One region of the Streptomyces sp. NBC_01622 genome, then DNA from elsewhere that is predicted to be linked to it. Evidence: predicted binding sites of a transcription regulator. Region 1 holds the regulator's gene; the other holds the start of a gene.

Evidence for each region. The regulator HrcA, encoded in region 1, represses chaperone genes, less so after heat shock. The targets are predictions, from matches to a motif close to TTNGCACTCNGNNNNNCNGAGTGCNAA.
Region 2: groES (co-chaperone GroES) is a predicted target of HrcA. The motif match lies at 2,045-2,071, and genes of this name have one in related genera.

Annotation. Positions count from the first base shown of each region.
Region 1 covers NZ_CP109293.1:7,534,489-7,539,616, reverse strand. Annotated here, with positions in the region: gene OH768_RS34860 (nitronate monooxygenase) at 1-225, opposite strand, end outside; gene dnaJ (molecular chaperone DnaJ) at 337-1,473, opposite strand; gene hrcA (heat-inducible transcriptional repressor HrcA) at 1,474-2,490, opposite strand; gene OH768_RS34845 (MBL fold metallo-hydrolase) at 2,672-3,397, shown strand; gene OH768_RS34840 (DUF3097 domain-containing protein) at 3,429-4,238, shown strand; gene OH768_RS34835 (Uma2 family endonuclease) at 4,216-4,785, opposite strand; gene hemW (radical SAM family heme chaperone HemW) at 4,854-5,128, opposite strand, start outside.
Region 2 covers NZ_CP109293.1:4,616,498-4,621,625, reverse strand. Annotated here, with positions in the region: gene OH768_RS20710 (polysaccharide deacetylase family protein) at 30-983, shown strand; gene OH768_RS20705 (hypothetical protein) at 980-1,699, shown strand; gene groES (co-chaperone GroES) at 2,216-2,524, shown strand; gene groL (chaperonin GroEL) at 2,644-4,269, shown strand; gene OH768_RS20690 (SDR family NAD(P)-dependent oxidoreductase) at 4,360-5,128, opposite strand, start outside.

The DNA of each region.
Region 1 (5,128 bases):
CTCCGGCTGCGGCATGAAGAGGTTCACGCCGAAGGGGCGGGACGTCAGGCTCCGCAGCTGCTTGATCTCCTGGTACATGCCGTCGGCGGTCTTGTACCCGGCGGCGAGGAACCCCAGCCCGCCGGCCTCGGACACGGCAGCCGCGAGGCGCGGTACGGAGACACCGCCCGCCATGGGGGCCTGCACGATCGGATGCGGGAAGAGATCGGTCAGCGCGGAGGACATGACGGCATGTTGTCACGTCCTCCGAACAAGTCCGAATCCGGCCTTCCGCCGGGCATAGGACAGATGCATGCCCAGGCGGAGGCCGGTTCGACGACCGATTCGACGACCGGTTCAGCGGCCGTTGAAAGCGTCCTTCAGACGGGAGAACAGGCCCTGCTGTCCCGGCTGGAACGTCCCCATGGGCCGTTCCTCGCCGCGCAGTTTCGCCAGCTCCCTGAGGAGGCGTTCCTGCTCCACGTCGAGCTTGGTCGGGGTGGTGACCTCGACGTGCACGATGAGGTCGCCCCGGCCGCCGCCGCGCAGATGCGTGATGCCTCGGGTGTGCAGCGGGATCGACTGGCCGGACTGGGTGCCGGGCCGGATGTCGACCTCCTCCATGCCGTCCAGCGTCTCCAACGGCACCTTCGTGCCGAGGGCCGCCGCCGTCATCGGGAGGGTGACCGTGCAGTGCAGGTCGTCGCCGCGGCGCTGGAACATCGCGTGCGGCAGCTCGTGGATCTCGACGTACAGGTCACCGGCGGGGCCGCCGCCGGGGCCGACCTCGCCCTCGCCCGCGAGCTGGATCCGCGTGCCGTTGTCCACACCGGCCGGGATCTTCACCGTCAGCGTGCGCCGCGAGCGGACGCGGCCGTCACCGGCGCACTCCGGGCACGGCGTCGGCACGACGGTGCCGAAGCCCTGGCACTGGGGGCAGGGGCGGGACGTCATGACCTGGCCCAGGAAGGACCGGGTCACCTGCGACACCTCACCGCGACCGCGACACATGTCACAGGTCTGCGCGGAGGTGCCGGGGGCGGCGCCCTCGCCGTTGCAGGTGTTGCAGACGACGGCCGTGTCGACCTGGATGTCCTTCGTGGTGCCGAAGGCCGCCTCGTCCAGCTCGATCTCCAGCCGGATCATGGCGTCCTGGCCACGGCGGGTGCGCGAGCGCGGCCCGCGCTGCGACGCCGTACCGAAGAACGCGTCCATGATGTCCGAGAAGTTCCCGAAGCCACCCTGGCCGAAGCCGCCGGCGCCCGCGCCGCCCGCCTGCGAGAGGGGGTCGCCGCCGAGGTCGTAGACCTGCTTCTTCTGCGGGTCCGAGAGCACCTCGTAAGCGGCGTTGATCTCCTTGAACCGCTCCTGGGTCTTCGGATCCGGATTGACGTCCGGGTGCAGCTCGCGCGCGAGCCGGCGGAAGGCCTTCTTGATCTCATCCTGCGACGCGTCGCGACGCACGCCGAGAACGGCGTAGTAGTCCGTGGCCACTTAGGACTCCGCCAGGATCTGTCCGACGTACCGTGCCACTGCGCGTACCGCTCCCATCGTTCCCGGGTAATCCATGCGGGTCGGTCCGACCACGCCGAGCTTGGCGACTGCCTCGCCGCCCGAACCGTAGCCGACCGACACCACCGACGTGGAGTTGAGTCCCTCGTAGGCGTTCTCGTGACCGATCCGTACGGTCATGCCCGAATCCCCCGCCTCACCAAGCAACTTGAGGAGGACGACCTGCTCCTCCAGGGCTTCCAGGATGGGGCGGATGGTGAGGGGAAAGTCATGTCCGAAGCGGGTGAGATTGGCGGTGCCGCCGATCATCAGCCGCTCCTCGGTCTCCTCGACGAGGGTCTCCAGGAGGGTGGAGAGCACCGTCGCGACCGTGCCGCGGTCCTCGTTCTCGAAGGCCTCCGGCAGGTCCTGCACGAGCTGCGGCACGTCCGCGAAGCGGCGGCCGGCGATCCGGCTGTTGAGCCGCGCGCGTAGATCCGCGAGCGAGGACTCCCCGAAGGGGGCCGGGCAGTCCACCATGCGCTGCTCGACCCGCCCTGTGTCGGTGATCAGCACGAGCATCACGCGCGCGGGGGCCAGCGACAGCAGCTCCACGTGCCGGACGGTCGACCGGGTCAGCGAGGGGTACTGCACGACGGCGACCTGCCGGGTGAGCTGCGCGAGCAGCCGTACCGTACGGCCCACCACGTCGTCGAGGTCTACGGCACCGTCGAGGAAGTTCTGGATGGCCTTGCGCTCGGGGCCGGTCATCGGCTTGACACCGGCGAGCTTGTCGACGAACAGGCGGTAGCCCTTGTCCGTCGGGATGCGTCCGGCGCTGGTGTGCGGCTGGGCGATGTACCCCTCGTCCTCCAGGGCCGCCATGTCGTTGCGCACGGTCGCCGGGGAGACGCCGAGGCTGTGCCGCTCGGTGAGCGCCTTGGAGCCCACCGGCTCCTCGGTGCCGACATAGTCCTGGACGATGGCGCGCAGCACCTGAAGCCTGCGTTCGCTGAGCATCGCGCACACCTCCAGTTCTGGTCGCCTTTGTCGCCGCTTGTCGCGAGCCCGCCCTTTCCTGGCACTCTGTGCGCGTGAGTGCCAGCGTTCCCCGGCCAGTGTACGGCCGTGAGGTACACCCCGGGCAAGGCCGGTCCTGCGATGCCACGCCGTGGGGTGCCGTCACCGTTAGCGTCGCCGTATGACGGTGACTTGGGAAGAGGCGGGGTGGGAGCGGCTGGCCGCCGGGGTGGGCCGGTGCCGGCTGCCTGGCTGGGACTGCACGGTCGGTCTGGTCGTCGGGGAGGGGTCGGCGCTGATGATCGACGCCGGGTCGAGTCTCGCGGAGGGCGCGCGATTGCGTACGGCGGCGCGGGCGCTCGCCGGGCGCCCTGTGACCCATCTCGCGCTCACCCACCCCCACTTCGACCATGTCTTCGGGGCGGCGGAGTTCGCGGACGCGGAGGTGTTCGGGGTGGTGGGCGTGGAGCGGGTGTTGGCGGACGAGCGGGAGGCACTCCGTAGGGACGCGGTCGAAAACGGCCTCCACGCGCGCGTGGCCGACGAGGCCGTGGCCGCCCTGGTGTACCCCCGTCACCTGGTGTCGGGCGATTGGCCCCTCTCTCTGGGCGACGACCGAGAGGTCCTGCTGGCGAACGCCGGGCCCGGGCACACGGCCCATGACCTCGCAGTGCTCGTCCCCGGTTCCCCGCCGGTCGTCTTCTGCGGCGACCTGGTCGAGGAGTCCGGCGAACCCCAGGCGGGCCCCGACGCCGTACCGTCCCACTGGCCGGCCGCCCTGGACCGCCTCCTCGACCTGGGCGGCGAGGACGCGGTGTACGTGCCCGGTCACGGAGCGGTGGTGGACGCGGGGTTCGTGCGGGCCCAACGGGACGCGTTGGCAACGCGTTTCGGCGTGTCGCGGTGACGCCTCCCGGCCTTCTCCTATCGTCATCCGAATGCGCCAGTACTCCGCCGACCTGACCCCGCCGTGGAAGAAGCCCAAGCCGGTACCCGAGGTCCCGGCGGACCCCGGCCTGGTGGTCGAGGAGCCGGGCACCGGTTTCTGCGGCGCGGTGATCCGCTGCGAGGCCGGCACGGTCACCCTGGAGGACCGCTTCGGCAAGCACCGGGTGTTCCCCCTGGAGCCGCGCGGCTTCCTCCTGGAGGGCCGGGTGGTCACCCTGGTCAGGCCTGTGTCCAGTCCGCTACGGCCCACCCGTACGGCATCCGGTTCGGTCGCCGTTCCCGGTGCACGCGCGCGTGTGGCCCGCGCCGGTCGCATCTACGTCGAGGGCCGGCACGACGCCGAGCTCGTCGAGCGGGTGTGGGGCGACGATCTGCGCATCGAGGGCGTGGTGGTCGAGTACCTGGAGGGCGTCGACGACCTGCCGGCCATCGTGGCGGAGTTCGCCCCGGGCCCGGACGCCCGCCTCGGCATCCTGGTGGACCATTTGCTCCCCGGCACCAAGGAGTGGCGCATCGCCCAGTCGGTCACCAGCGAGCACGCGCTCGTCGTCGGCCACCCCTACATCGACATCTGGGAGGCCGTGAAACCGTCCTCCGTGGGCATCGCCGCGTGGCCCAGGATCCCGCACGGTCAGGACTGGAAGACGGGGGTGTGCCGGGCCCTGGGTTGGCCGGAAAACACCGGTGCGGTGTGGCAGGCGATTCTGGCCAAGGTGGGGTCGTACAAGGATCTTGAGCCGGAACTGCTGGGGCGGGTCGAGGAGTTGATCGACTTCGTCACGGCCGGCGGTGAGGCGTGACGTTCTCATAGGTGGCGAATTCGCTGGTGTCCAGTTCCGTGCCGATGGGCTCCAACTGTGTGAGGTCGCCGAACTTGGTGATGCGCCGGCACCGGTAGTCCGCGTCCTCGCCCATGCCCGTCGGCTCGGTGAACAGGACGCACTGGGCCATGATCGGATCGATGATCAGGTACCCGGGTACCTTTGCCGCCGCGTAGATCGAGCGCTTGACGCTGTAGTCGCGATGGACGCTGTTGGTGGAGACGGCCTCGACCAGCAGCGTGACGGCCTCGGCAGGCATCAGTCTTCCGCCATCGGGGCCGGCACCGCGCTCGATCACCACGAGGTCCGGCTGCGGCTCACTCGGCTCGTCGGGGATCGCCACTCGCTGCGTCTGAAGCCGTCTCCAGCCCCTCCGGGGAATCTGGTCCTGAACCGTCTCCACGATCGCGTTGTGCACCAGGTCAGGGCTGACCGCCAACACGATTTCCCCCCGGAGGAGTTCGGCCCTCGTTCCCTCAGGAGGCTCGAACTCCGCAAAGAACCTGGTGATTCGCCGGTCGCTCACAACGGCAGCCTAGGAAAGTGGATCAGCGACCGGATCGGCCTCCCGCCCCGATTCACTCCCCCGAGTGATCAGTCCACCAGATCCCGCACCACCGCGTCCGCCAGCAACCGCCCCCGCAACGTGAGCACGGCGCTCCCCTCCTCGTACGGTCCCGCCTCCAGCAGCCCCTCCCCCAGCGCCCGCCGGGACGCCGCGAGCCCCGCCTCCCGCAGCAGCTCCAACGGCACCCCCTCCCGCAGCCGCAGCTCCAGCAGAATCCGCTCCACCCGGCGGTCCTCCGCGGAGAGGATCTCCCGCCCGGCACCCGGTGAGCGTCCTGCCGCCAGCGCCCCTGCATACGCGC
Region 2 (5,128 bases), 2.9 Mb from region 1:
GGGGCCGGGGCCTGAAAGGATCCGACGTCATGCGAGTAGTCGTACAAAATGACATTAATCGGGCGTACGGGAACCGGGCGACTCGGCGTCGGAGGGCGGGCGTCCGTGGTGCGCTCGCCGCCCTCGCGCTCGCCGCCGTCGTCTCCGGCTGCACCCAGCCCGGCGCCGACAAGGCCGCGCCTCCGGCACACGGCGCGCAGCCCCTCCACGCGCCCCCGGCCCGCGCGCTCGACTCCTACGCCTCCAGGCTGCGCGCCGCCTACGCCGCCCGGGTCGCCGCCGCGAAGCGCTGGGGGCTGGCGAAGGTGCCGCTCCAGGCTCCGCCGGCGCCCGCGCACAAGCCGGAGATCACCGCGCGCAAGGGCTTCGAGGTGGACGACCAGGAGGAGTTGAACCTCCCGCCGGTCTTCACGACGATCCCCACGAAGCAGAAGATCGTCTTCCTGACCATCGACGACGGCGAGAACAAGGACCCCGCGTTCCTGCGGATGATGAGCGACCTGAAGATCCCGTACACGGCCTTCCTCAGCAACTACCTGGTCAAGGACGACTACGGCTACTTCAAGAAGATGCAGGCCGAGGGCCACACGCTCAACAACCACACCCTCACGCACCCGTACCTGCCCGACCTGTCCTACGCCGAGCAGAAGCATGAGATCTGCGGCATGCAGGACATCATGAAGAAGCAGTTCGGCAAGGCGCCGACGGTCTTCCGGCCGCCGTACGGGAACTACAACCACGACACCCTCGTCGCCGCCAAGTCCTGCGGCATCAAGTACGCCCCGATCTGGGACGAGGAGGTCTTCGTCGACCACTGGGAGTACCGCGAGGACGACCTGCAGCTGCACCCCGGCGACATCGTCCTGACCCACTTCCGGGGCCGTGCGGACTGGAAGGGCACGATGGTCGACGACATGCGCCGCTTCCTCGGCAAGGTCACTGCCGAGGGGTACGCGGTGGCGCGCCTCGAGGACTACCTGTGAGGGTCCGGGTACCGGTGGCCGTCGCCCTGGCGGCCACCCTCCTCACCGGCTGCGCCCAGTCCGTCGACCCCATCGAACGGCTCGGCAAGAAGGCCGCCCAGCGCGTGCGCCCGCACGGCACGGCTCGCGAACAGCCGTACCGCCACTGGGGTTTGACGGCCCCCCTGGCCCCCGCTCCGAAACCGTCCCCCGGGCCCCCCGCCCGCTCGGCGGGCCCGGGCCTCCCACCCGTCGTGGACCACGTCCGCACCCGCGACAAGGTCGTCTTCCTGACCTACGACACCCGTGGCGGCGACCGTGACGAGAGCGGGAGGCCGGACCCGGGGTTCGCCGACATGGTCCGTGAACTCCGGCTCCCGGTCACGGTGTTCCGCACCGCGGCCGAACCCGGGCACGGCCACTTCGCGGGCCTGCCCTACACGGCCCAGCGCACCGAGATCTGCGGCCACCGGACCCGGCCCGCACCCCGTCTGCTCCGGCCGCCCCACGGCACGTACGACACGACGACCCTCCGCGCCGCCGCCGACTGCGGCATCTCCGCGCTGGTCCTGTGGCGGGCCGCGACGACCACCGGAACGCTCACCTACACGCGCGGCGACCACCACCTCGCCCCGGGCGACATCGTCCGCGTCGCCCCGGCCGACAGCACGGCCGGACTGCTGCGCGGCATCCAGGAACAGGGCCTGACGGTGGGCCGGCTGGAGGACTACCTCTAGGGCCTGTCCGGCGGATCCTGTCGCGGACGCGGGGGCTGATGAGGCACCGATGTCTACCTGCGACCTGATCCGCCGTACCGGAAGGATCTTGAGTCGGTGTTCCGGCAGGCGCAGGAACGGGAACCGGCCGAGGACGACCACGGGTTCCCGGGGCGGGACATCGTCGATCTGGTCCGGGGACGACTTCGCCATGATGCGGGAACTGTCCAACGCCGGTCGTCAATCAGCCCGTCCGGCGTCTGAGGACGAGGCCGAAGGCCGATGGCGGGGGTCTGGGGGCGCGGCCCCCAGGGGCGCCCACTCCGGCCGACGGTCACCAAAAAATCTGCCCAAGTGCCGCCGGCATTGGCACTCCGCTTGACCGAGTGCTAATCGCAGTCATAGTCTCAGGTCTGGCACTCCCCCCTGGAGAGTGCCAATAGCGACGGGCAGGTCCGGCACCCGCGACGACGGATCCACCTGGTCGCCACCTCAGACAGTTAACCCCGTGAGATCTCCGAAGGGGGAGGTCGGATCGTGACGACCACCAGCTCCAAGGTTGCCATCAAGCCGCTTGAGGACCGCATTGTGGTCCAGCCGCTCGACGCCGAGCAGACCACGGCCTCTGGCCTGGTCATCCCGGACACGGCCAAGGAGAAGCCCCAGGAGGGCGTCGTCCTGGCCGTGGGCCCGGGCCGCTTCGAGAACGGCGAGCGTCTTCCGCTCGACGTGAAGACCGGCGACATCGTGCTGTACAGCAAGTACGGCGGCACCGAAGTGAAGTACAGCGGCGAGGAATACCTCGTCCTCTCGGCCCGCGACGTGCTCGCGATCATCGAGAAGTAATTCGCTTCACGCACATTCAGTTTGTGAGCTGCGCCCCTGGCCCCCGCGACCTTATGAAGCCGGGCGTCAGGGGCGCGGTTCGTTTCACCCACGTTTTCCGAGAGGGCTGAACCGCTCCCATGGCGAAGATCCTGAAGTTCGACGAGGACGCCCGTCGCGCCCTCGAGCGCGGCGTCAACAAGCTTGCCGACACGGTCAAGGTGACGATCGGCCCCAAGGGCCGCAACGTCGTCATCGACAAGAAGTTCGGCGCTCCCACCATCACCAACGACGGCGTCACCATCGCCCGCGAGGTCGAGCTCGACGACCCGTACGAGAACCTCGGTGCCCAGCTGGTGAAGGAGGTGGCGACCAAGACCAACGACATCGCGGGTGACGGCACCACCACCGCCACCGTGCTCGCCCAGGCGCTCGTGCGCGAGGGCCTGCGCAACGTCGCCGCGGGTGCCTCCCCGGCCGCCCTGAAGAAGGGCATCGACGCCGCCGTCAAGGCCGTCTCCGACGAGCTGCTCGCCACCGCGCGGCCCATCGACGACAAGGCCGACATCGCGGCCGTCGCCGGTCTGTCCGCGCAGGACAGCCAGGTCGGCGAGCTCATCGCCGAGGCGATGGACAAGGTCGGCAAGGACGGTGTCATCACCGTCGAGGAGTCCAACACCTTCGGTCTGGAGCTGGACTTCACCGAGGGCATGGCCTTCGACAAGGGCTACCTGTCGCCGTACTTCGTGACGGACCAGGAGCGGATGGAAGCGGTCCTGGAGGACCCGTACATCCTCATCCACCAGGGCAAGATCAGCTCCATCCAGGACCTGCTGCCGCTGCTGGAGAAGGTCATCCAGGCCAACGCCTCCAAGCCGCTGCTGATCATCGCCGAGGACGTCGAGGGCGAGGCCCTGTCGACCCTGGTCGTGAACAAGATCCGCGGCACGTTCAACGCGGTCGCGGTCAAGGCCCCCGGCTTCGGCGACCGCCGCAAGGCGATGCTCGGCGACCTCGCCACCCTCACCGGCGGTCAGGTCATCGCCGAGGAGGTCGGCCTCAAGCTCGACCAGGTCGGCCTGGACGTGCTCGGCTCCGCCCGTCGCGTGACGGTCACCAAGGACGACACGACCGTCGTCGACGGTGCCGGTGACTCCTCCGAGGTCGCGGGCCGCGTCAACCAGATCAAGGCCGAGATCGAGAACACCGACTCCGACTGGGACCGCGAGAAGCTCCAGGAGCGCCTCGCGAAGCTGGCCGGCGGCGTGTGCGTGATCAAGGTCGGCGCCGCCACCGAGGTGGAGCTCAAGGAGAAGAAGCACCGTCTGGAGGACGCCATCTCCGCGACCCGCGCCGCGGTCGAGGAGGGCATCGTCTCTGGCGGTGGCTCCGCTCTGGTCCACGCCGCCAAGGTCCTCGAGGGCAACCTCGGCAAGACCGGCGACGAGGCCACCGGTGTCGCGGTCGTGCGCCGCGCGGTCGTCGAGCCGCTGCGCTGGATCGCCGAGAACGCCGGCCTGGAGGGCTACGTCATCACCTCCAAGGTCGCCGACCTGGAGCCCGGCCAGGGCTTCAACGCCGCGACCGGCGAGTACGGCGACCTGGTCAAGGCCGGCGTCATCGACCCGGTCAAGGTCACCCGCTCCGCCCTGGAGAACGCCGCCTCCATCGCCTCCCTCCTCCTCACGACCGAGACCCTGGTCGTCGAGAAGAAGGAAGAGGAGGAGCCGGCCGCCGGTGGTCACAGCCACGGCCACTCCCACTGACGCAGGTCGGTGAACCCGTAGTACACCGAAGGCCCGGCACCCCTCTGGGGGAGCCGGGCCTTCGTGCCACTGTCAGCGGGGCGGCTGCCGTCACTGCGGCCCGTACTTCCGCCCGGTCCTCGACGTGATCCCGCCGAGCACCGCCTGCGGAGTGATCTTCACCAGGCCCATCAGCGCCTTGTAGCGCGGGTCCGGGATCGACAGCGACTTGCCGCGCGCCAGATCCGCGAGTGCCGCCGCGACCAGCTTGTCCGCGTCCAGCCACATCCAGTTCGGGATGTTGTCCGTGCCCATCCCGGCCCGCTCGTGGAACTCGGTCCGCACGAAACCGGGCGCCAGCGCCATCAGCCGTACGCCTGTCCCGGCCAGGTCCTTCGCCGCCCCCTGGGTGAACTGCACCACCCACGCCTTCGACGCGCCGTACGTCCCGCGCGGCACGAAGGCCGCCACCGACGCCACGTTGACCACCCCGCCCCGCCCGCGCTCCCGCATCGCCTCGGTCGCCGCGCTGGTCAGCCGCAGCACCGCCTCGCAGTGCACCTTGAGCATCTTCAGCTCGTCCGCCATCGGTACGTCGAGGTAGCGGCCCTTGTTGCCGAAGCCCGCGTTGTTGACCAGCAGGTCGACCGGGTTCTTGCGGTCCGCCAGCCGGGCGGCCACCGTCTCGATACCCTCGTCCGTGGCGAGGTCGGCGGTCAGCACCTCCGCCTCGATGCCGTGCCGGTCGTGCAGTTCGGTCGCCTGTTCGCCGAGCCGCTCGGTGTTCCGCGCCACCAGCACGAGGTTGTGTCCGTCCGCCGCGAGCCGCCGCGCGAACGCGGCACCGATCCCCGCGGTCGATCCCGTAATCAATGCCGTT